DNA from 3 places in the Fructilactobacillus carniphilus genome. Region 2 is predicted to be linked to each of the others. Evidence: riboswitches for the same ligand, from Rfam matches in the RefSeq annotation. Region 2 holds a riboswitch; each other region holds the start of a gene.
What was found. Region 2 has a riboswitch for thiamine pyrophosphate ahead of M3M37_RS05615 (TenA family protein). Riboswitches for the same ligand answer to the same signal wherever they lie in the genome.

Region 1: it holds a riboswitch for thiamine pyrophosphate, as region 2 does, so the genes downstream of both, M3M37_RS06460 (ECF transporter S component) here and M3M37_RS05615 (TenA family protein) in region 2, are expected to answer to the same signal.
Region 3: it holds a riboswitch for thiamine pyrophosphate, as region 2 does, so the genes downstream of both, M3M37_RS06595 (ABC transporter ATP-binding protein) here and M3M37_RS05615 (TenA family protein) in region 2, are expected to answer to the same signal.

The regions. Positions count from the first base shown of each region.
Region 1 is NZ_CP097121.1:1,285,346-1,292,397, reverse strand. Features, by position in the region: gene M3M37_RS06475 (CPBP family intramembrane glutamic endopeptidase) at 1-759, opposite strand, end outside; gene M3M37_RS06470 (hypothetical protein) at 868-1,050, opposite strand; gene M3M37_RS06465 (GNAT family N-acetyltransferase) at 1,149-1,697, opposite strand; gene M3M37_RS06460 (ECF transporter S component) at 1,798-2,394, opposite strand; TPP riboswitch at 2,468-2,556, opposite strand; gene M3M37_RS06455 (purine-cytosine permease family protein) at 2,586-3,953, opposite strand; gene M3M37_RS06450 (hypothetical protein) at 4,205-4,474, shown strand; gene M3M37_RS06445 (hypothetical protein) at 4,534-4,803, opposite strand; gene M3M37_RS06440 (MFS transporter) at 4,821-5,906, opposite strand; gene M3M37_RS06435 (hypothetical protein) at 5,923-6,063, opposite strand; gene M3M37_RS06430 (sugar porter family MFS transporter) at 6,108-7,052, shown strand, end outside.
Region 2 is NZ_CP097121.1:1,103,277-1,110,328, forward strand. Features, by position in the region: gene M3M37_RS05595 (DUF2075 domain-containing protein) at 1-795, shown strand, start outside; gene thiM (hydroxyethylthiazole kinase) at 831-1,619, opposite strand; gene thiE (thiamine phosphate synthase) at 1,609-2,268, opposite strand; gene thiD (bifunctional hydroxymethylpyrimidine kinase/phosphomethylpyrimidine kinase) at 2,258-3,067, opposite strand; gene M3M37_RS05615 (TenA family protein) at 3,069-3,716, opposite strand; TPP riboswitch at 3,813-3,901, opposite strand; gene M3M37_RS05620 (histidine phosphatase family protein) at 3,943-4,602, opposite strand; gene M3M37_RS05625 (YfhO family protein) at 4,602-7,052, opposite strand, start outside.
Region 3 is NZ_CP097121.1:1,306,898-1,313,949, forward strand. Features, by position in the region: gene M3M37_RS06570 (o-succinylbenzoate--CoA ligase) at 1-167, opposite strand, end outside; gene menB (1,4-dihydroxy-2-naphthoyl-CoA synthase) at 182-1,003, opposite strand; gene M3M37_RS06580 (PaaI family thioesterase) at 1,063-1,434, shown strand; gene M3M37_RS06585 (hypothetical protein) at 1,494-1,931, opposite strand; gene M3M37_RS06590 (energy-coupling factor transporter transmembrane component T family protein) at 1,944-2,600, opposite strand; gene M3M37_RS06595 (ABC transporter ATP-binding protein) at 2,600-4,003, opposite strand; TPP riboswitch at 4,060-4,153, opposite strand; gene M3M37_RS06600 (biotin transporter BioY) at 4,327-4,869, shown strand; gene recA (recombinase RecA) at 4,916-6,031, opposite strand; gene M3M37_RS06610 (APC family permease) at 6,267-7,052, shown strand, end outside.

The sequences.
Region 1 (7,052 bases), 180 kb from region 2:
TATATAACAAATAGCATGAATAAATAAATCGGTATTACCACCGACGTAAGTAAGCGAATTTTGAATAAAATCAGAGGAAAAATCAAAACAAAAATGAACTATCATTGGCAAGATAATACTTCTCGTTCTTAAATAGATAACCCCCAAAATAATTCCCACGAATACCGTCAAAAAAATTTGCACAGCTACTTTAATTACGTTCTCACTATCTAACAATGGTCTCACCAAATTAACCAAATGCATTACAGCGAACATTAAACTGCTAACCAATAAAGCAGCCAAAATTCCTTTATAGCTTACTAACTTTCGCACATTAATAAAATACTTCAGAAGTGTGATTAACAAAATCCCTCGAAATAAATATTCTTCCAAAACACCAGCTTCAATGTCACTAATGAGGTTCATATAAGCGCCATTGTTAAACGTAAATTTAACGGCAAAAATATTGTATAAAAGACCTACCAATATGATTACTATCAATCCATCAACGACTAATTGTTTCCCCAACGGTACATTAGATAACCAAAAGATCTTCTCTTTCCAAAAAAAGTGATTGAAAAGCATCAAAACAATCAACATGATTAAATCAATGATTATAAACGATTGAAAGTTATTGGAATGTAGTGGGGTTAACCCAATCATCCCCAAATTACTTAAAAATAATTTCCCCACAATTGCTGGAATCAATACAATAATAAAAATGACACTCAAGACCCAAAATGCGGTGATTCCCCAAAATGAATTTTTGAATTTCTGCAATTGATAACCTCCTTTATTTCTAAATTTAGTCAACCTAATCAAGCAAAATATAATAAAACGATGTGAACTATAAAAATTAAATTCCACATCGTCCTAAAATATAATTACCTAAATCGGATTAGCCGCCACCCAGATAATAATTGCAATTACTGCAACTACAACTGCATACCAACCAAAATATTTGGTTTCTTTTTTTCTTAATTTCTTTACAACCCAAACTATCAAAGAAAACAAGGCCGTAAACAATAGAATCCCTGAAAGGGTCGTTAAAAATGAACTCAAACTATTCATATCTTTCTCCTAATAAATTATTTATTAAAGATTAATTTTTATTTTTTAAGTTTACATTATTATAATTTTAAACGCAAATTATGCTTAAAGACCCATGATTATTTACAATAATCTTCACGTAGCAACGAATAAATTGCTTCATCACAAACACCAGAAGTGTTAAGTCCTCGCTGCCGTAAGGTTCCTTCGTAAGTTAATCCGCATTTCTTAATTACCTTACCGGAGTTCACATTCCTGCGATCATGAATAATCTCAATTCTATTGACATCACTGTTTTGAAATAAATAAGCAATCACTAATTTTACAGCTTCGGGAGTATAGCCGTTCCCCCACCAATCGTGACCAATGCAAAAGCCAAATTCCATCAATTTAACGTGCTGGTCTTGATTCACGACGGAAACCGTTCCAATTAACTCGCCATTTTCTTTTAAAACAATTCCCCAATCATAATAATCAGGCTGCTGATACCACGGTTGCCGAATTTTCAAACTTTCTTTCGTCATTTCAATGGATTCATGTGCTGGCCACGTTAAATATTTGGTGACCCGTGGATCACTGGCCCAGTTATAAAACATCATAGCAGTATCGCTTTCCTGTAACGGCCGTAAAATTAGTCGCTCAGAGGTCAACTTTTGGGTTCCTGACATTGTAATTCCTCCTTGATTTCATGATTGAAACAACCATAAACCAAAAGACATAAAAAAGCGACCGTCCACTGACAGTCGCTTCATCATTCATAAATATGGCTCATTTTTCCAACAAATGAGCCCGTTCCAACATCCGCGCAATCAACAGTGAAAGCACACCACTGAAGATGAAGACGGATACCAATGCAACTACGAACAGTGTCGCAATCAAGCCCACGCTAAAGCCGGCATAGTCTTGTCTGATTAATTGGTACCCAAACGTAATCACCGTGGTGGTAATCGAAGTCAGCGTCACACTCAGCCAGCCGTAGTTCTTGTAGCCCGTGACCGCAAATCCAAGTTCAGAACTTACCCCTTGGATTAACCCAGAAATCAACGTGGAAGCACCCCAGATTCCGCCGAGCAACATTTCTACGACAGAACCCAGCAGTTCAGCTAACAATCCGGAACCGGGAATCCGAACTACCAATAGTGCCAGTGGACCAGCCATCGTCCAGAATCCGAGCAGGATCGAACCGGCAAACGGTGCCAAGCCCAACGGCGTTAATACCGCTGTCACGGCCGTGTAAATCGGGTCCATAATCCAGAAAATCAATCCCGTGATAATACCAATTAACGTTACTAAAATGATGTTTTTCAAATGCCATTCTGATACCCAGCGTTTCATAATTTCGTCCTCCGTTTGTAATTTAGCCATAATAAAAAGCACTCAACCACGGCTGAGTGCTTTGAAAAACGAATTTATGATTGCACTAGTAACAATCAGCTTTTCAAACGCGATAATCGTTCCCTGCGGCAGTCCTAACTACATCAGGTTCAATGGGTTTAATCTCAGCTCGTGGCACCCCAACTTTTTATTCTGAACTTATTATAACATATTTTTTCTTACTACTTCGTATTTTTTTCTAGGCCAAAACCACGGGACAATCCGTAGTAGACAATGGCGGAGAAAATCATCGAGATAAACGTAGCGCCGACGGTCTCTTTAATGACCGGCATGTTCTTCAAAACCAGGTACAAAATCACGCCTAAGACCAGTGTCACAATCGCAATCACGTTGTAACCACCCTGGTACCAGAGTTGTCCCTTTGGATTAGCCAAGGTTTGGGGCGTGTAATTCTTCCAGTTTAAGAGGAAGTAATCGACACACATGATGGCGATGATTGGTCCCAGCAGCATTCCCGTGTAGTCCAAGAAGGACGTGAAGGAGGCTAAGAAACTTCCGTTTAGCAACGGCACAAAGGTTAATAACATGGAAACAAGCGTAATAATAACCAATGACTTGTTGAAACTAACCTTGTGAAAGACGTTGTTCAAAGCGGAAGCCCCGGCCTGAATGTTAACCGCGTTGGCCGTCATACTGGTCAAGACAATCACAATCATAGCGATGAAGCCAAGGCCAAGCTTATTGGCAATGATACTAGGATCAGAGTTGTTCGGATCGTAACTTCCAGACGTCATGGCCACGCTAATCGTGGTACAAATCCCAATCAACGTGAAACTCATTAACCCGAGCAGGGCGCCCCAGAACGGAGCACTGATGGCCACGTGCTTTTTGCGCGTGAACCGGGTAAAGTCAGCGGCACCGGTAACCCAGCCTAGACTAGCATCGGCAATCGTATCGATTCCCAGCCCAAACGGCATCTTTTGTGCCGCTGGAATCCGATAGTGTAACAGGTCGGTCATGGAAACGTTCTTAAAGACCACAATCGTTTCCAAAATCACAAAGATGATGACCAGCACGACTCCAATCCGTTCCACTAACTGCACGGAACGTTGGCCTGCCACGATACTCAAAATGTGTAGCACACTCATAATTCCAATTCCGACAATCATCCCGAGGTTCCCACCCGGATGACCAAAGAGTGGCCAGTTAAAGAGGCTATGGAAAATGAAGGCTAACGAGGTTGCCGCAATGAAGGTATTCACGGCCGTCCATCCCAAGAACAAGGTGATGTTAATCAGCGACGGAATAATACTTCCGCGAATCCCGAACGATCCCCGGGATAACACTGTGGTCGTGGCTCCGGTTTGGTAACCCACGTATCCCAACATGCTCAAAAAGATGTAGGCCAGCACTCCGGCAATTAACGTTGCGGTCGTCCCACCAATCAAGCCACAGGCGGCTACCACGCCCCCGATGAACCAGGTCCCGTTATTGGCGTTCGCGCCAAACCACGTGGCAAACATGTCCCAGTAGTTCATATTCCGTTCGTCTTGTGGAATGACTCGGAACGCGTACTTGCTATTATTCAATATAGTTTCCTCCAAAATATTAACATTTTGTGTCTGTTTTATATCAATAATCGTCTTTCTTAGTATAGCAGAGATTAGTGCGAAACGGTAGCACTGCCAGTAATTCTAGCCCGTTTGTGATGTTGGTTAGAATTAGCTTATAATCAAAACTAACTAACGCCCCAATCCCTTCACAAGCTCAAATTATTCCCCCCGTGAAAGCGGAAACATGATAAAATAAAGGTAGGAACATCGCAGAAAGGAGAATCGCAATGGTTATCTTATTACATGCATTAATCGGAATCGTTGGTTTCGTAAGTGCCGGCGTTTTAGGAATTAGTTTCATGGGTCACACCCAAGAACTATCCACGATGCAACGTTGGTCATTGATTTTAACGGTTAGTGCCGTTGGAATCACCGCCGTGCTTGGTCTGTACTACATGGCTGGTATTTGGGGCGCTTTAGTTTCTGGCCTCTTATTAGCCTACTTTGAATACGTGTGCTTCTTTAAAGAACCCAAAACGGTTCACGAACACCAATAAAACAGATTAAAAAAATCCGCTAGCCTCGTTTGGTTAGCGGATTTTTGTTTGGCGCAGCTTTATTTAAGTTTCACTAGGCCCACGGCAAGCGTGCCGGCAATCCAGAACAAACTCCCAATTAGCATTAACGTCGGTAACGAATTACCAATCAACGGTAAGATCAGCACGCTTAGGAGCGAAGCCACAATTTGCGGGACACAAACTTGGGCGTTAAATAGCCCCTGATAGACTCCGGCATTCTGTGCTGGAATCGCATCCATCACAAAAGCCAATGGGTAGATGATAATCCCAGCCCAGCCAACTCCAATTAGAATGAAGGCCAGCACCATGCCTAAGATTGGTGTCGTTAGACAGGTAGGGAGCGGGATCCAATTAGAATGAAGGCCAGCACCATGCCTAAGATAGAATGTAAAATTCCAATCCCCACAAAGCCCACGGCTCCAACCGCTAAGCTTCCGCCCAATGCATGCACTTGATACCGGCGTGGCACCCGGCCTAATCCTACTGCCAGAACGGAGGCGGCTAAGGCGTACACTCCGGATAACACCCCAAAGAGATTTCCTCCCTGCTGGTACGCCGCACTGGCTGGATTAGTGGTGTGATAAACGTTGGCAGCAATGGTTCCGGCACCGTATGTCCACAACAGCGCAAAGGCCACGAAACACAGCCCCTGCACTAGCGCAATCGTCCAAAAAATCGGTGGTGCCTGCTTGATTAACTGCCAGTAACTCGGCTTCGTCTGCGCCGGTGGTCCTTGATACAGCTCCAGTTCCGCTGGTGTGTACTCACGGACGTTCATCACCGTCAAAATGGCACAGATGGTTAGCACGGCCGCCGCCAAGTAGAAAACCAGTTTCATGGTCAACGGGGCGGCACCCGGTCGCGCCACGTTGCTAACGCCGAGAACCGACAGGAGCCACGGGGTAATGGCGGCTAAGATGCTTCCGCCGTTAACCATAATGCTTTGCAGCGAGGTGACCTGTCCTTTTTGTTCACTACTAACCATGTCGCCAATCAGGATCTTAAAGGGTGCCACACAGGAGTTCGCGGCCACGATGTACAGTAACACCAGTACCGCTCCAATTCCCAAGACCACGGAAATCGGTAAGCCCCAGTCCCCGGCGTTCGGCAGTAAAATCAGGGTCAGGTCAGCAATGATCGTGCCTCCGACCAGGTAGGGAATCCGGCGGCCTAACTTAGGTAACCACGTGGCGTCTGAAAACCGGCCCAGGATGGGTTGGGTAATCATTCCGGTAATTGGCGGAATTAAAAACAAGAACGCTAGCATCTGCGGACTGGCTCCAAACGTCTGAAACAGGCGACCCAGCTGGGAATTTTCTAATCCCAGTGACATTTGGGCACCCAGTAGGCCGAAGCTCAACCAAAAAAGTTGACTGAACCGTAATCGTGGTAATGGTTGTTGCTGTTTCATCGGGCCACTCCCTTTCTCAATTTAAAGATAATGTCATTGTACCGGCATCAAATCCTGGATTCAAACCTTTTATGGTTGTTAAAAATTCACAATAGCAAAAATATTTTTCACAAAAAGGGTTGCCAATTCCTTTGTAAGCGGTTACAATTAATTTCATAAATTGTTCATCCATAAAAAATGAACGAGAAAGAAGGGACTATCGTGAAAAAACCACGTTTAAGCATCGCATTTATTTTCATCTTTGGAGCACTCGGTGGACTGCTCTTCGGATTTGATACAGGGATCATTTCCGGAGCTTCACCATTAATTGAAGCTAACTTCCACCTCAACACGGAACAAACTGGATTTATTACTTCTTCCGTATTGATTGGATCCGCCATCGGAGCCTTATCAATCGGATCATTATCTGATCGGTTTGGACGGAAAAAACTATTAATCCTCGCTTCCATTCTCTTTTTGGTTGGTTCCGGATTATCCGCTTTTGCCACGGGCTTTGTTCCCATGGTCATCGCTCGAATTATCCTCGGATTAGCAGTTGGGGGCGCTTCTGCCTTAACTCCTGCTTACCTGGCCGAATTAGCCGACAAGGAACACCGGGGTTCATTAGGAACCATGTTCCAGTTAATGATTACGCTGGGAATTTTACTAGCTTACGTTTCTAACTTGGCCTTCTTGGGTCACAACCTCCTAGGGATTCGTGACTGGCGGTGGATGCTCGGATCAGCTTTGATTCCAGCCATCCTGCTCTTCATCGGTGGGGTATTACTGCCTGAATCACCACGTTACCTGGTGGAAAAAGGAAAAACTAAAGAAGCTCGTGAGGTCTTAGACCAATTACGGGCTGGTACCAACGATGATCCAGAAGCAGAAATCAAAGAAATTGAATCAGTTTCCCACCAAGAAAAAGGTGGTTTAAAGGAACTCTTCACGGTGGCTCGTCCCGCTTTAATCGTGGCCATCGGACTGATGCTCTTCCAGCAATTAGTCGGAATTAATGCCGTAATTTACTTCTTGCCACAAGTATTCATGAAAGGTTTCCACTTCCCAGCTTCCGGTGCCATCTGGATTTCCGTTGGAATTGGGATTGTCAACTTTATCGTGACGGTGCTCGCTTACCTTATCATGGACAAGGTGAACCGGAAAACG
Region 2 (7,052 bases):
AACTTTTACGGCGACAACCAGCTGACAGAGATTCTTAAGCTGAGTCGGGTGGTCATCTGCGTCTTTGACTTTCACCAGGTAATTCAAACTAAGAATTACTGGGACCAAGAACTGTTAAATCGGATTGTGGCCCCCTATCCCCACGCAGAGTACGATTTAACGCATCAATTTCGCATGACTGCTAGTCCGGAGTTAATTCACTGGATGGACGCCTTTAGCGCGGGCGAGTTACTCCCATTACCTGCAAATACCAGGCAGGACTATGACTTTCGCATCTATGCGGATGCCGAAGCGATGCGGCAGGCCATTGTGCACCGCAATCAGGAAGTGGGGTTGTCCCGGATTGTCGCGACCACCGGTTATCCCTCCACGTTAGACGGGGGCAAACACTACATTCACGAAACCGGGGGCTTTCACATGCCGTGGGATCAATATAATTACACGCAAACCCCCTGGGCCGAGATTCCAGAGACGATTGACGAAGTGGGATCAATTTATACCTGCCAGGGTTTTGATCTGAACTACGTCGGGCTGATTCTCAGTCCCCTGTTGTATTTGGACCCTGCTGATCATCGCATCAAGGTAGACCTCAGTAAGAAAACTAACAACGAGATGATCAAACGCCGGACGGACGTTACTGATCCAGCACAATTCACCCGCATGAAACACCAAATCATTTTAAATTCTGTGAACGTCCTCTTAAAACGGGGGATTCACGGTGCTTACCTGTATGCGCACGATCCTGAATTACGGGGAGCCCTGTTACAGAGCTATCACTCCCTCAATTTAGACTAAAAAAGATCGCTTTCCAGTTGGAAAGCGGTCTTTTTTTAGTTCTTTTGCAGTTGTAAACGTTGTTGCAAGGTCTGATCATCTAAGCGGGCGAGTTGGTTATAAGTTTCGGCTATAAACGAGAACGGCGCATCGGGATACCGCTCCGCCGCCAGTTCCGCTGCTACTGGCAAAATGCCCGTTGCGGTGGCAATGGTCTCTAGGTCGGCACTTACGCCCGTGGCCACCCCCAGTAAGCCATCGAGGACATCACCCATCCCCACGTTGGTGGTTAACAGCGGTGCATTATTTGCAATCCGATACACCGTGGTGCCATCCGTAACAATGTCCGTGGGTCCGGAAATTACCACCACACAGTTCAGTTGTTGGGCGGCCGTTTGCGCAACTTCAACCGGATCAGCGGTTCCTTGTCCAGCATCAATTCCGTGCTGTTCCCACTTAATCCCGGCCAGTGCAGCCACTTCACCGGCGTTACCACGAATCACCATCACCTGAACGTGCTCTAAAAGTTGTTGGGTCCGTTGGCGCCGTAAGGGAGTGGCTCCCACCGCCACCGGGTCAAAGATCACCGGATGTTGCACCTGATTGGCCGCTTGCCCCGCCGTTAGCATTAGTTCCTGCGCTACGGGATTGGTTGACCCCAGGTTTAAAACCACCGTGTTAGCAATGTGGGCTAAATCAGCTGCTTCCAGTGGATCAGCCACCATCATCGGTGAACCGCCAATGTAGTTGATTCCATCTGCAACCCGCTGTGGGGTCACGTGGTTAGCGACGTTTAAGACAATCGGGGTCTGACTGTGAATCTGGGCTAATAGGTTAGTTTTCATGAGTTGCTCCCTTCGTTTTTAAAAGCTGCACCGTTTTCTGAAGATCTGAACTCTGCGTAATGGCAGAAATCACTGAAACTCCAATGGTTGGCACCGCACTCAGTTCATGGACGTTGGTTTCACTAATGCCACCGATGGCAACCAGGGGCAGCTCCGTTTGTGCTTGCACCGCTTGAAGCCCGGCTACGCCAATCGGAGCCTGGGCATCCGGTTTACTATCAGTCGCAAAGACCGGTCCCACGCCTAGATAATCCACCTGCGGAAGGTCAGCTTGACTAGCTTGCAATTCTGCTTCGTTGTGAACCGATAATCCAATGATCCAGTCAGGATGTTGAGCTCGAATTGGGCCTACGGTATCATCGGTCTGACCCACGTGGACCCCCTCGGCTCCAATCTGTTCCGCTAACTGAACGTCATCATCAACTAGCAGGGGAACATCAGCTGCTTGGGTCAACTGGTGGATTGCTTTTCCTAATCGTACCCGTGCCGCCGCATCCAATTGAGACCCGTCTTTTTCGCGGAATTGAACTGCCGTGACTCCAGCAGCGAGCGCTTGTTGCACCACCTGCAACAGTCGGGCGGGTTGCTGCTCCACGTTTTGGGTTCCAATTACCAAGTACACTTGCAACATTGCTGGCTTAAATTTCATCATGTTCCTCCCATAACCCGTGATTCAACGGTCCGTGACCGTGACCCAGTGGCAACGGATGCGGAATAATTGCAGCTAAGTAGTTGTGTGCCTGCCGAATCGCCTGCTTTAGGTTCATCCCGTGGGCCACGTAGGAGACGATGGCGGACGACAAGGTATCGCCCGTACCGTGCGTTCGGTTCGTGTTAACTCGGGGACTTTCCAGCCAGTAATCGGTACCATCCGCTAGTTTCACGTAATCGGCCACCACAGCATCCGTCCCGTGACCGCCCTTAATCACCACGTTGGCAGCTCCCAACTGCTGAATCTGCTTCGCTGCGTTTAAAACGTCTACCCGGTCGTGAATCGCACGGCCGGCTAATAGTTCGGCTTCTGGTAAATTAGGCGTAACCACGTCGGCTAGCGGCAGTAAATCCGTTTTAAGAGTCGCAATTCCAGCTTCATCTAACAAATGACTACCACCCTTAGCGACCATCACCGGATCCACGACGACCACTGGAAAGTGGTAGCGAGCCAGGTTTCTCACTACCGCCTGCACGTGCTCGGCGTCAAAAAGGGCTCCTGTTTTAGCGGCCCGAACGTCAAAGTCCGCGGCAACGGATGCAAATTGAGCATCTATCATGGCGGCGTCCACGGTTTCAATCCGTTGCACGCCCTCCGTATTTTGCGCCGTCAATCCGACTACTACCGATGTCGCAAAGGTTTTAAGGGTTTGCATCGTTTTGATGTCGGCCATCATTCCCGCACCCCCACCAGAATCAGTGCCCGCAATCGTGAGTCCCGTTGGATATTGTGGCATGTTAATCATCCTCCTCGGCCTGGGTAAAAAAGGCCAGTTCTAATTCACAACTCTTGCGAAAAACTTGCTGCGCCTGCTGCCGTTCCGCAGCCGTTACGGTTGGGCTCAGCTGATCCAACTCATGAAACATGGTGTGGTTAAAATCATCATCAGTTCCGACATAGAAGTTAATCCAGTCGGCAAATGGATTATCCGCCTGATTAGCTCCCTGCTGGACCAATCGTTGCGCCAGTTTACTATAAACCGCGGGACAGGCTTGCATGCTGGCGAGTCCCAAAAAGGCGGATTGTTCAGCTGAGCGTTCCATGTGTTCCAAGTACGCCTTGGTGACTTGCTTAGCAGCCGGTACCGGCGTCATAATCTGATCCGTCGTGGTCTGCGCCACCTTCAGTAACACCTGATGCGCCCCATTTTCCCGCTGAATGTCGTGTTCCGTTTGCTCCAGTAAACTAGGATTTAATGCGCCTAGTACCTGCTGATACAGGGTTAAAAAGCGATCTAAGTACAAATTATCCTGTTGGACGTAATTCACTACGGCCGCCCGGGATAAACTTCCCGTAGCAATCTCTTTTACAAAGGAATTCTCCATAAATTGTGGCATCAGTTCCGCCACCGTCTGTTGCATCTGCCTACTTCCGGTTGGTTGCATTAGTCAATCTCCTTCTCATGAGCTAAATTTACCAAATAAAAAAAGTTCCCAGCAATCGCTGAGAACTTTGGGATTAACAATTATTAAGGGACGGAATCCGTCCGGATAAAAGTTTCCTGCGATAGTGTTAACTACATCAGGTTCAATGGGTATAATCTCAGCGCATGGCACCCCAACTTTTTATTTGATTAACGTCATTGTAGCACTAGTTGCTTGAACCAAGCAACTACACGTCCTGGTCTAATTTATTGTAGTATTCAACTTCAATGGTTTCCGGATGAATCAGTAACTTAGTGATACTACCATTTTTAGCGGCTTGCCCATCATCGAGTTCTGGGGCGTATCGATCCACAATCGATCGAATCGTCATCCCGTGGGACACAATCAGGATGTTTTGCCCGTCTTCAGTATTTTCCCGAATCCGATCAAAGCCCCGGTTCAAGCGATCCCAAAACTGTTGATTATTTTCGGCATTGTTGTACAGATCCGCCTTGGCAATCAGATCCCGAGCTCGTTCCAGTCCGTAGTGGTCTAAAACGCCCGCTTCGTTAGTAATATCAACTTGTTCCCCCACGAACTGCCACATTTGTTCGAGGTTTTCCCCTTCAAAGTAGCCGTGGAACTGTTCTCGCAGTTCAGGATATTGGTAAGTAATGATGTCCATCCCACGCGGATTTTTCTTCAAAATTTCCCGACCAGTGGCCACTGCCCGTCCCGAATCACTGGTAAAGGCGGCGTCAAATTCAATCTTGGCTAACCGGTCACCCGCGTCCTGGGCATCCGCAATTCCCTTCGAAGTCAAGGGGGAATCAATCCACCCCTGGACCTTGTTATAGAGGTTTAAATAAGTTTGTCCGTGTCTTACTAAATATGCTGTTACTGCCATTATGCATCTCTCCTAACCGTACGCTTTTTCCGCCAGAACCAACCGGCCAGTCCGGTTCCAATTAATCCCACTAATGAAATTAAGAAACCAGCCTTAAGACCCGGAGTCTGGTACCGGAACGTCAAACGATGAGTGCCGGGGGTTAACCGGACTTGTGACAAGCCGTTTACCGCCCTCTTCATTTTAACAGGTTTATTGCCATCTGTAATCGTCCATCCTTGATCGTACGGAATGCTAATCAGCACCACCGGACGGGCTTTAGTCGTTTGGACCGTGCCCGTAAAGTGGTTCCCATGAATGGCAAGGCGGTCCGGATGATTCACGTGCAATTGATAAGGTCTCGTAGCCTGGCTAAAGCGATCTACCGCTTGACCCTGATAAATAGCAAAGGTCGTTTGCAAATCACGTTGATTGAGCTTCCGGTTACTCATGAACTGCACCGTGAACTGCTCGTGCGCCTTTCTGTGTCCTAGTTCAATCAGCTCTGCTCCATTCTGTGGATAGCGACTCTGAATGGGCTGACCGTTGACCTGAATCTGCAGTTTTTGGTTGGGACTAACGCGTTGTAAGTCAAGATACTGCATGCCCGGTTTGGCAGCTGTCACCCGAACTTGATAACGGTACTGACCGGCTTTTTTCTGAGCTTGCACCAGCTGAACCGCATTGGGATGAAAGACAGTGGTCTTAGAATTACTTTCCGCTTGAAACAAGCGATTCAAATTACCGTACACATCATTGTTGGCCAAGCGGAGGTGTTCCAGTTGATCCGAAACAGCATAACCGAGGCCAGCGTTGGTCGACGTGGTTTTAATCTGCCGCTTTCCGGCAGAACTAATGTCCACCTGACGCCCAACGCTCAAGAGCTGCGCAGTTACAGGCGTTAGGCCTCGGACACTAACCCGCCGTTCGTTTCGACTGTACAAGCCCAGCTTTGTCAGTGCATCGTGCGTGTGAACGTTGAGCGAAGACGTGTAACTATTCACTCCGTAAAAATCAAACAGGAGGGAGTCATTGTACTGGTTGTAATTAATGTTGAAGTTGTGCACGTACAATTGGTTATTGACGTCTAACCGAGTAAAGCGGTGGCGATTCTGATCCGTTTTCACCAGTTGAGCGGACCGATTGTACTTTTGCACAAACTGGGTTTGATTCCCGTATTCATGGGTACCACCGAGGGCCAGCCACAGGTTGGTACCCATTTCGAGGGACACTACCAGTAACAATAACGGCCACCAGCGTGGTTGTCGTTGACTAATCCCAATTGCTGCAACCGTCAGTAAAATAAACAGCATGGCCCACAACCAGTTCCAATAGCTAGTCACATAGAACGGCGTGGCCCAGTGCAGGGCTCGCGCAATCCGAATTTCTAAGAAAGCGGATCCGTAACCAATTGTGATTAATAAGGCTAATAAGCCGGCCGCTTTTTTAACCACCTGAAATTGAGCAAACGCTCCGCGCCGCCAAGCTTGGTAACCCAGCCAGATCATCACAAAACTCAACATGTAAACTTCGCGGAACGGGAACCCGGCGGGCATTTGAAACATGTGCCAGACCGTGTCGAAGGTGGCAATCAGCATCCCGACAAAAATCGCTCCCACTAACCAGGCTGAGGCTCGCTTTTCGTGACGTTTAATTTTAGGACTAAACCAGAACACGAGGATACCTAAAGCAAAGAAACTCCCAACAAACAAGGAGGGTTCGTGGTTTAAGCGGCCCACAAAGTTCGTCGCGCCGACCCCTAAACTAAGCAGGTCGGATGGCAAAAACCGGAAGATTGGTAGGAAACTAGTCCAATCGAGGCTTCCCTTCCCCGTTGACAGCATCCCCACCAAGGTGGGCACTAGCAAGATTGCTGATAGAGCCCCGCCAAGGATGGAGCTGACGATGTATTTAACCAGTAAAGCTCCCTGGGTCTTGACGTAGGCCCAGAACTTCATGGACTGCGGTTGGTGCAATAACAGGAGGTAAACAAAGTAGATCACAGAGTAAACGCACAGCATGTACCCCATGTAATAGTTCAACAGGATGGCAACCAATAAAGTAAAGGTATACCAACCCCACTTGCCTTTCTGAAAGAGCCGGTCAATGGCAAGCGTCAAGAACGGTAAGACCATCAACGCTTCCAGCCACATAAAGTCGTAAAAATACATGGACACAAAGCCACACAGACCGTACGCAACTCCGGCCACCAGTTGCCACCAGTTAAACTCGTGTTCCTTAACCCGCAGAAAAATCACCATGGAGAGACTAATCAAGCCAATCTTAATCATAATGATGGCTTCCATGAGCAGTGGAATCTGGGCACTTTTAACAAAAGCCACCAACAGATTCAAGGGACTCATTAAATAATAGGTGTAGACCGGAATTGTATTATCCCCGAGAGAAAATAAAAAAGAATAGGTACTAAATCCTCCATTGTGTAACTGCATACGCAAAAAATTGAAAAAGGG
Region 3 (7,052 bases), 200 kb from region 2:
TTGCCTAGGATGGCGACCCGCCCGGGCTTTGCTAGTCGGGATTGCAAGGTCGCACAGAGACCGTTCACTTGTTGTTGAAGGTCTTGAAAGGTCCACGTCTGCTCGTGAAAGGACAGTGCTAGGCGATGGGGCGTTAGTTGTGTTCGTTTTTGGAGCCAATTATCCATTGTAAACCTGGTTTCTAGGGAAATTTAGGAAATTGGTTAAAGTTTGGTTTCCGCTTTTCCAAAAAGGCGTCGCGGCCTTCTTTGGCTTCGTCACTGGTGTAGTACAGCAGGGTGGAATCACCTGCCAGCTGTTGAATCCCGGCCAATCCATCGGTCGCGGCGTTCATGGAAGCCTTGATTAACCGTAATGCCATGGGTGAACGTTGTAAGAGCACGTCACACCAGTCGAGGGTCTCTTGTTCCACATCATCTAACGGCACAACCTTGTTGATCCAGCCCATTTGAAAGGCTTCATCAGCGGTGTAGGTCTTGCACGTGAACCAGACTTCTTTGGCCCGTTTGATGCCAATCGTGTCGGCCAGTAAGCCCGATCCGTAGCCCCCGTCGAAACTACCGACTTTGGGACCGGATTGCGCAAACTTCGCGTTGTCAGCGGCAATCGTCAGGTCACACACGAGCTGTAAGACGTTTCCGCCTCCCACGGACCAACCGCGAACCATTGCAATCACCGGCTTAGGAATGACCCGGATGAGGTGTTGCAGGTCCAGCACGTTTAAGCGGGGAATGTGGTCACTGCCGACGTAGCCACCGTTCCCACGGACCCCTTGGTCGCCACCGGAACAGAAGGCAAGGTCACCTTGGCCGGTTAAAATAATCACGCCGATGGTTTCGTCGTCTCGGCATTGCGCAAAAGCGTCAATCATTTCGTTGACGGTTTGGGGGGTAAAGGCGTTGCGTTTTTCCGGCCGGTTAATCGTAATTTTTGCAACTTTATCGCGACGTTCAAATAGAATATCTTGGTATTGATTCGGAATTGTTTCCCAGGTAGTTGTCATAAGAACCTCCAATGGTAATAATGGAATAAAACGGCGACATAACGAAAGTGGTGAAGAACGTGAATTTACTTGAATTATTAAACATCCAAACGGAGCTGGTAACACCAAAGCGGGTAGTACTCACGCTAGATGTAACCGAACAGGACCAGCAACCCTATGGCTTGATGCACGGCGGAATTAGCTGCGTGCTGGCAGAAACGGCGGCCAGTATCGGCGCTAATCAACTGCTGGGTGAACACGAAGCAGCTGTAGGCGTCAACATTGAAACGCATCATCTCAAAGCCGTGCGCACCGGTTTAGTTACGGCCGTGGCAACCCCGCTGCAACAGGGACATCGTCTCCAAGTTTGGCAAGTAAACGTACAGCACCACGACCAGTTGGTCAGTACCAGCACCGTCACGTTAACCAAGCAATCGTTAGGCGACCAATAGTCTTATTTTAGCAAATTCTGGCAGGTTACTTAGGCTTGTAACTAAAATTTAATCCAGTTCTAGGAATCCCATTGCGCCAGTTGTCCTGATAGCGCGGCGCTCAACGCCAGGGCTAGTGGATGGGGCGTCGGTAAGTAACGTCGGATGAGCGGTTGCTGATTCAGCTTAATTTCAAAGTAGTTGGAAATGCCAATCGTCCCATTGACACCGGCAATTTGGAGGAGTTGGGGTTGCCACAGTTCTTCCTTAGGAACGGCAGCTAGGACGGGTGGAAAGGTTGAGGCTGCTTGTTCCATCTCAATCACGAGTAGCACGGGTTTCCACACGACGGGATTTTGGAACAATTCGTTTAACCATTTCTGGGTGATTGCGTAATCCGGAAGCTGACTGTACTGACCCTGATAGGCACGGGTCAGGTCGACGATGGCAGCGGGAGTGATGTGATTTTGGTGCAAGTACCCTTCGATCAGGGCAGCAGCGGTTTGTTGCTTATGCATGGAGATTACCTCCTACGCTGGGGCGAGAAAGAGCACTAGTTGGACCAGGACGAGAGCGCCAACTAGTGTAATCCAGTCGCGGTTTGTGACGCGGATGGGCGTGGCAAAGGTTCGCGGTTGATCTTCCACAAACCCTTGTGATTCCATGGCGCGGGCGAGGTGATTGGACCAACCGAGGGCCACGACTAAGGCCTTAAAGTAAATCGTGGGCCCCCACGGATGTAATACCTGACCGCGCATGTTACCGCTGGCGCGGATGACTTGCAGTTCCTGTTGAAACCGCGGGACCAGGTTGATGGCGGCTAAGACTCCGTACACGAACTTGGACGGGACGTGCGCATTTTGTTCTAGCGCTTGGGCTAACTGGATCATCGGGGTGGTTAGGGAAAAACCCAAGCCGAGGTACACGTAGGCGTAGAGCCGAGTGAAGAGCACGGTTCCCATGTAGAGACCGTTTGCTCCGTAATAAAGCTGTGAGAAGAAAATCCCGAGCGCGGGTAGCAGGGCAATTAGGCTAAACGTGAGAACCTTCTTGAGCTGCCGACTTTGTTTCCAAATTAGATAACCAAGGCAGACGACAATCAGAACTAAATTAATGGTTAGGTTCGGAATCAGCGAGATTTCAAAGGCAATTAGGACAATTAAAAGTAACTTTAAGGCAGGATTCATTAGTCGGCCTCCTGGTAGGTAAACGTGTGCTCGGCAAGTTGTAAGTGGTAATCGTAAAAGTGAGGAATGGCAAAGCGCTGGTGACTAATCACCAGTAACTGCTGGTCGGATCCCTGGTATTGTTGCTTTAACAACGCTTGCACGGTGGCCACAGAAGCTTGATCGAGACCGGCAAACGGTTCGTCCAGAAGCAGCAACTGGGGATTGCGAATCATCATTACTAGAATTTGGAGCTTTTTCTGCTGGCCTCCACTGAGAGTGTAGACGCTCTGTTGTTCGTGACCTTCGAGGTGTAACTGGTGCAGGGCCTGATTCACAGTCTCAGTGTTCCATGTGGGACATTGGCTAGTTTTGAGTGCCAACTCTAACTCTTCGGCAACGGTCACCCGTAGGAATTGATCGGGAGCCGATTGAAAAACCAGTCCGAGTCGATCGTAGTAACGTTTGTTTTTGATTTTTTGAATGTTTTGTTGCTGCAGGTTGATTTGCCCGGAATACTTCTGCAGTTTGCTTAGGCTCCGGATTAAAGTCGATTTCCCGCTGCCGCTTGGTCCAGTGATCAGGGTACAACCAGCTGGAATCGCTAGTTTGGGTACCGAAAGTAACGGGGTTTGTCCGTACCAAATTTGATAGTCGTGGAGCCGAAAAAGTGCATCCTGAGGATCAGGAAGCGAGAAGCGTTGCGCAGGTTGTTGGCGGATGGTAAATAGTTCGGTCTGCTCCGTTGTCGACAACAAATGAAGCTCGTGTTTGTTAGCATCGACCGTGACCACGTGATCTACTAGGTCCTGATACCCGGTTAAATCGTGGTCGGAAACGATGATGGTTTTGCCGTGTTCCGTCTGAAGCTGGTGCAATTGTTGCAAAATGTCACGTTTGGAATGCGGATCAATGCTGGCAAACGGTTCGTCCAGCAGAAAAATAGCGGGATCGAGCGCTACCATCGTGGCCAAAATGGCCTTTTGTTTTTCACCCCCAGAAAGGGAAAGCACCTTGCGCTCGGCTAAAGCTTCAATGTGACAAAATTCCAGCGCTGCTTGAATCTTAGCCGGAATTTTTGTCGGATCCGTTTGCTGATTTTCAAGGGCAAACTGGAGCTCCCCCGCGACCGTCTGCATGACAAACTGTTGGTTGGGATCCTGTAACATCATGCTGACGGTCTTAGACCGGTGGGCTGCCGGTAATTCCGGGAGTGGCTGGTGTTGTAACGTAATTTCACCCTGGTAGGATTGATCATTAAGTCCGGCGATCAATTCTAAGATGGTGGATTTTCCACAACCGGATGGACCGCTTAAGAGCCAAAAATGGCCGGTGGGAATTTCTAACTGAACGTCGTGAAACAAGGGTTCAGTTTGATTCGGATATTTAAAACTAAAATGTTGCAGTGTGACTGCTGGTTCCATAGCTTCCTCCACGAAAAAACCGCCCTCCAAAATTGGGGGACGGTTGAATTTTTTGCGACAACTGTGTGTCAGGTTACCTCCGCTAGCATTACCTAGATCAGGTTCAACGGGTATTATCTCAGCCGTAAATGGGCACCCCAGCTATTCGATTAGGTTAAGTATACCAGATTTTGGCTGGTGGTCGGGCAGCAAAAGTGACATTTAGCCGAAACTGTTTGCCCGAAAAGAGCGGTTTTAATCCATCTAACTCAATGAGGGTGGGCAAAGTTCTCCTAATTTGGCACAATCAGAAGCAGACTACGTGTAAAGGATGAAAACTGTTTATGAAGCTGAAAGAAATGACTTATTGTGCCCTGATGATTGCAATCATTGCCTGTTTAGGACTGATTCCGTTAATTACGATTCCTTTTTTACCCGTGCCGATTTCCTTTCAAACGGCGGGGATCATGCTAGCTGGGTCCTGTTTGGGCCGGAAACTCGGCTTTTGGAGCGTCACGCTCTTTTTACTGCTCGTGGCAGTTGGATTACCGTTGTTAGCAGGTTTTCGCGGGGGAGTTGGGGTCTTCTTTGGACCCACCGCTGGTTATCTCATTAGCTGGCCGATTTGTGCTTACGCAATTGGCTGGTTAGTGCAGCACCTACGCCGCGTTCCATTATTCTGGCGCTTTATAGTTGCCAACTTAGTGGGTGGAATGTTGCTGATGAACCTCGTGGGCGCCGGCTATCTGGCTTGGCAAAGTAACTTACCGTTCACCCAGGTGCTGGTTAGCAGCCTGGTCTTTTTGCCCGGTGATGCCTTAAAAGCGTTGGTCGTGGCGGTCGTAGCGGATCAATTAGCTCGACACCGCTTGTTGCCCCATTTTTAGGACAAACAAAAAGAGCTCCTTCGTTTGGAAGGGGCTCTTCGTAACTCTAGACGTCTAAATCGGTTTCTTCTGATTTAGTTGAAGTGTTGGTTGTAGCTGTTTCTTTAGCATTAGCTTTTACGGCATCTTTTTCTGCTTCTGGGTCTTCTTTTTCAATCCCGTAAGCGACCCGGACCTTGTGGGTTAATTCATCCACAAGTTCTGGTTTTTCCTTCAGGTTAGCCACGGTCTTGTTCAATCCCTGACCGAGTCGTTCTTCTCCATAGGAGTACCAGGACCCGGACTTGTTAATGATATCTTTATCAACGGCCAGGTTCACCATGTCGGCAACCGGTTCGATTCCGTGCCCAAAACTCATCAACGTGTCAACGGTCTTGAATGGTGGTGCCACCTTATTCTTAGCCACTTTGATCTTGGTTTCTTTCCCCACGACTTCTTGGCCTTCCTTTGATTGCTTACTACCGCTTACCCGCAATCGAACACTTGAGTAGAACTTCAGAGCCCGACCACCGGGAGTGGTTTCCGGATTTCCAAACATGACCCCGACTTTTTCTCGAAGTTGGTTGATGAAAATCACGACGGTTTTGGTCTTATTGATATTGGCGGTTAATTTCCGCAAAGCCTGTGACATTAACCGGGCTTGGAGTCCCACGTGGGAATCACCGATGTCACCTTCAATTTCGGATTTCGGGACTAACGCAGCCACGGAGTCTACCACTACGAGGTCGATGGCTCCAGAACCAATTAGGGCGTCTGCAATTTGCAGACCTTCCTCACCGGTTCCAGGCTGGGATAGTAATAAGTCATCGATGTTAACTCCGAGGGCCTTGGCGTACTCCGGATCCATCGCATTTTCGGCATCAATGTAGGCAGCAGTACCACCGTTTTTTTGCAATTCGGCCACGGCCTGCAGGGCAATTGTGGTTTTTCCGGAAGATTCAGCTCCAAAAATTTCCACGACCCGACCGCGAGGGAACCCACCAATTCCTAAGGCAATATCCAGGGAGAGAATCCCCGTGGAAATGGCCTCAACGTTAGAATTAGGGGTTTCACCCATCCGCATGATGGCTCCAGTTCCGAATTCTTTTTTGATTTGTTTTAAAGCTTTGTCAAGTTCAGCTTGACGAGCATCTTGCGCGCTCTTTTTTGAATTTGTGGCCATTCAAAGCACCCTTTCTGTTTGGCGTGAACGTATGTTTGGTTCCTCAATAATAATTATTCTACGCTATTAAGTACGAAATTCCAACCGAAAACGGTTCAGTTTTAAGCTAATTAACGGAAATATTTTGCCTGGCTCTCCGTTAATTATAACTTATTTGGAAAAATGTGTATCTTTGCAAAAAATTAACTATTATAATGAGTCAATAATTAATCAGTTTGGCTAAGGAGGTTTTTTTATGAATAAAATTTGGGAACGGATTACCCGGAAGGCATCTGCCCAAGGCTTGTTAGATCAAGATTCGCGCCTGGAACCCCATATGACAACGAAGGATTTGCTGGGGTTGGGACTAGGAATGGTGGTTGGAACCGCTATCTTTACTCTACCTGGAATTGTGGCAGCGGAACATACGGGGCCTGCGGTAGCTTTAGCCTTCCTCGTCGGCGGAGTTGGTGCGGGGCTCGCAGCGTTAGCCTATGCCGAAATGGCAGCGACGTTACCGGTGGCCGGATCGGCCTTTTCTTGGATTAGCGTGTTGTTTGGCGAAGGGTTTGGCTGGATTGCCGGGTGGCTAATGTTGTCCGAGTACTTTTTGGCAATTACCTTCGTGGCATCCGGTTGGTCAGCTTACGTCCAGGGTTTTTTAGGGGAGTTTGGGATTCATCTCCCGTCGTACCTAGCCTCAGGGTATAACCCGAAAACAGGTGGGGTCTTTGACCTTTTTGCCGCGCTTTCGATTATCTTAGTTAGTCTGCTGTTAAGCCGCAAAATGGCGGGGGTTAACAAGTTAGAAAATGTGCTGGTAATTCTTAAGGTGGCTGTGGTTGTGATGTTCATTGTGGTCGGATTGACTGCCATTCACCCCGCTAACTATCATCCGTTTATTCCGGCTCACCGTCCAGGCACGGCCTTTGGAGGCTTTACTGGAATCTTAGCCGGAGCAGCACAGGTCTTTGTGGCCTATGGAGGCTTTGACGTGATTGCATCGAATACTGCGGAAACCAAGGATCCCGGTAAGAACATG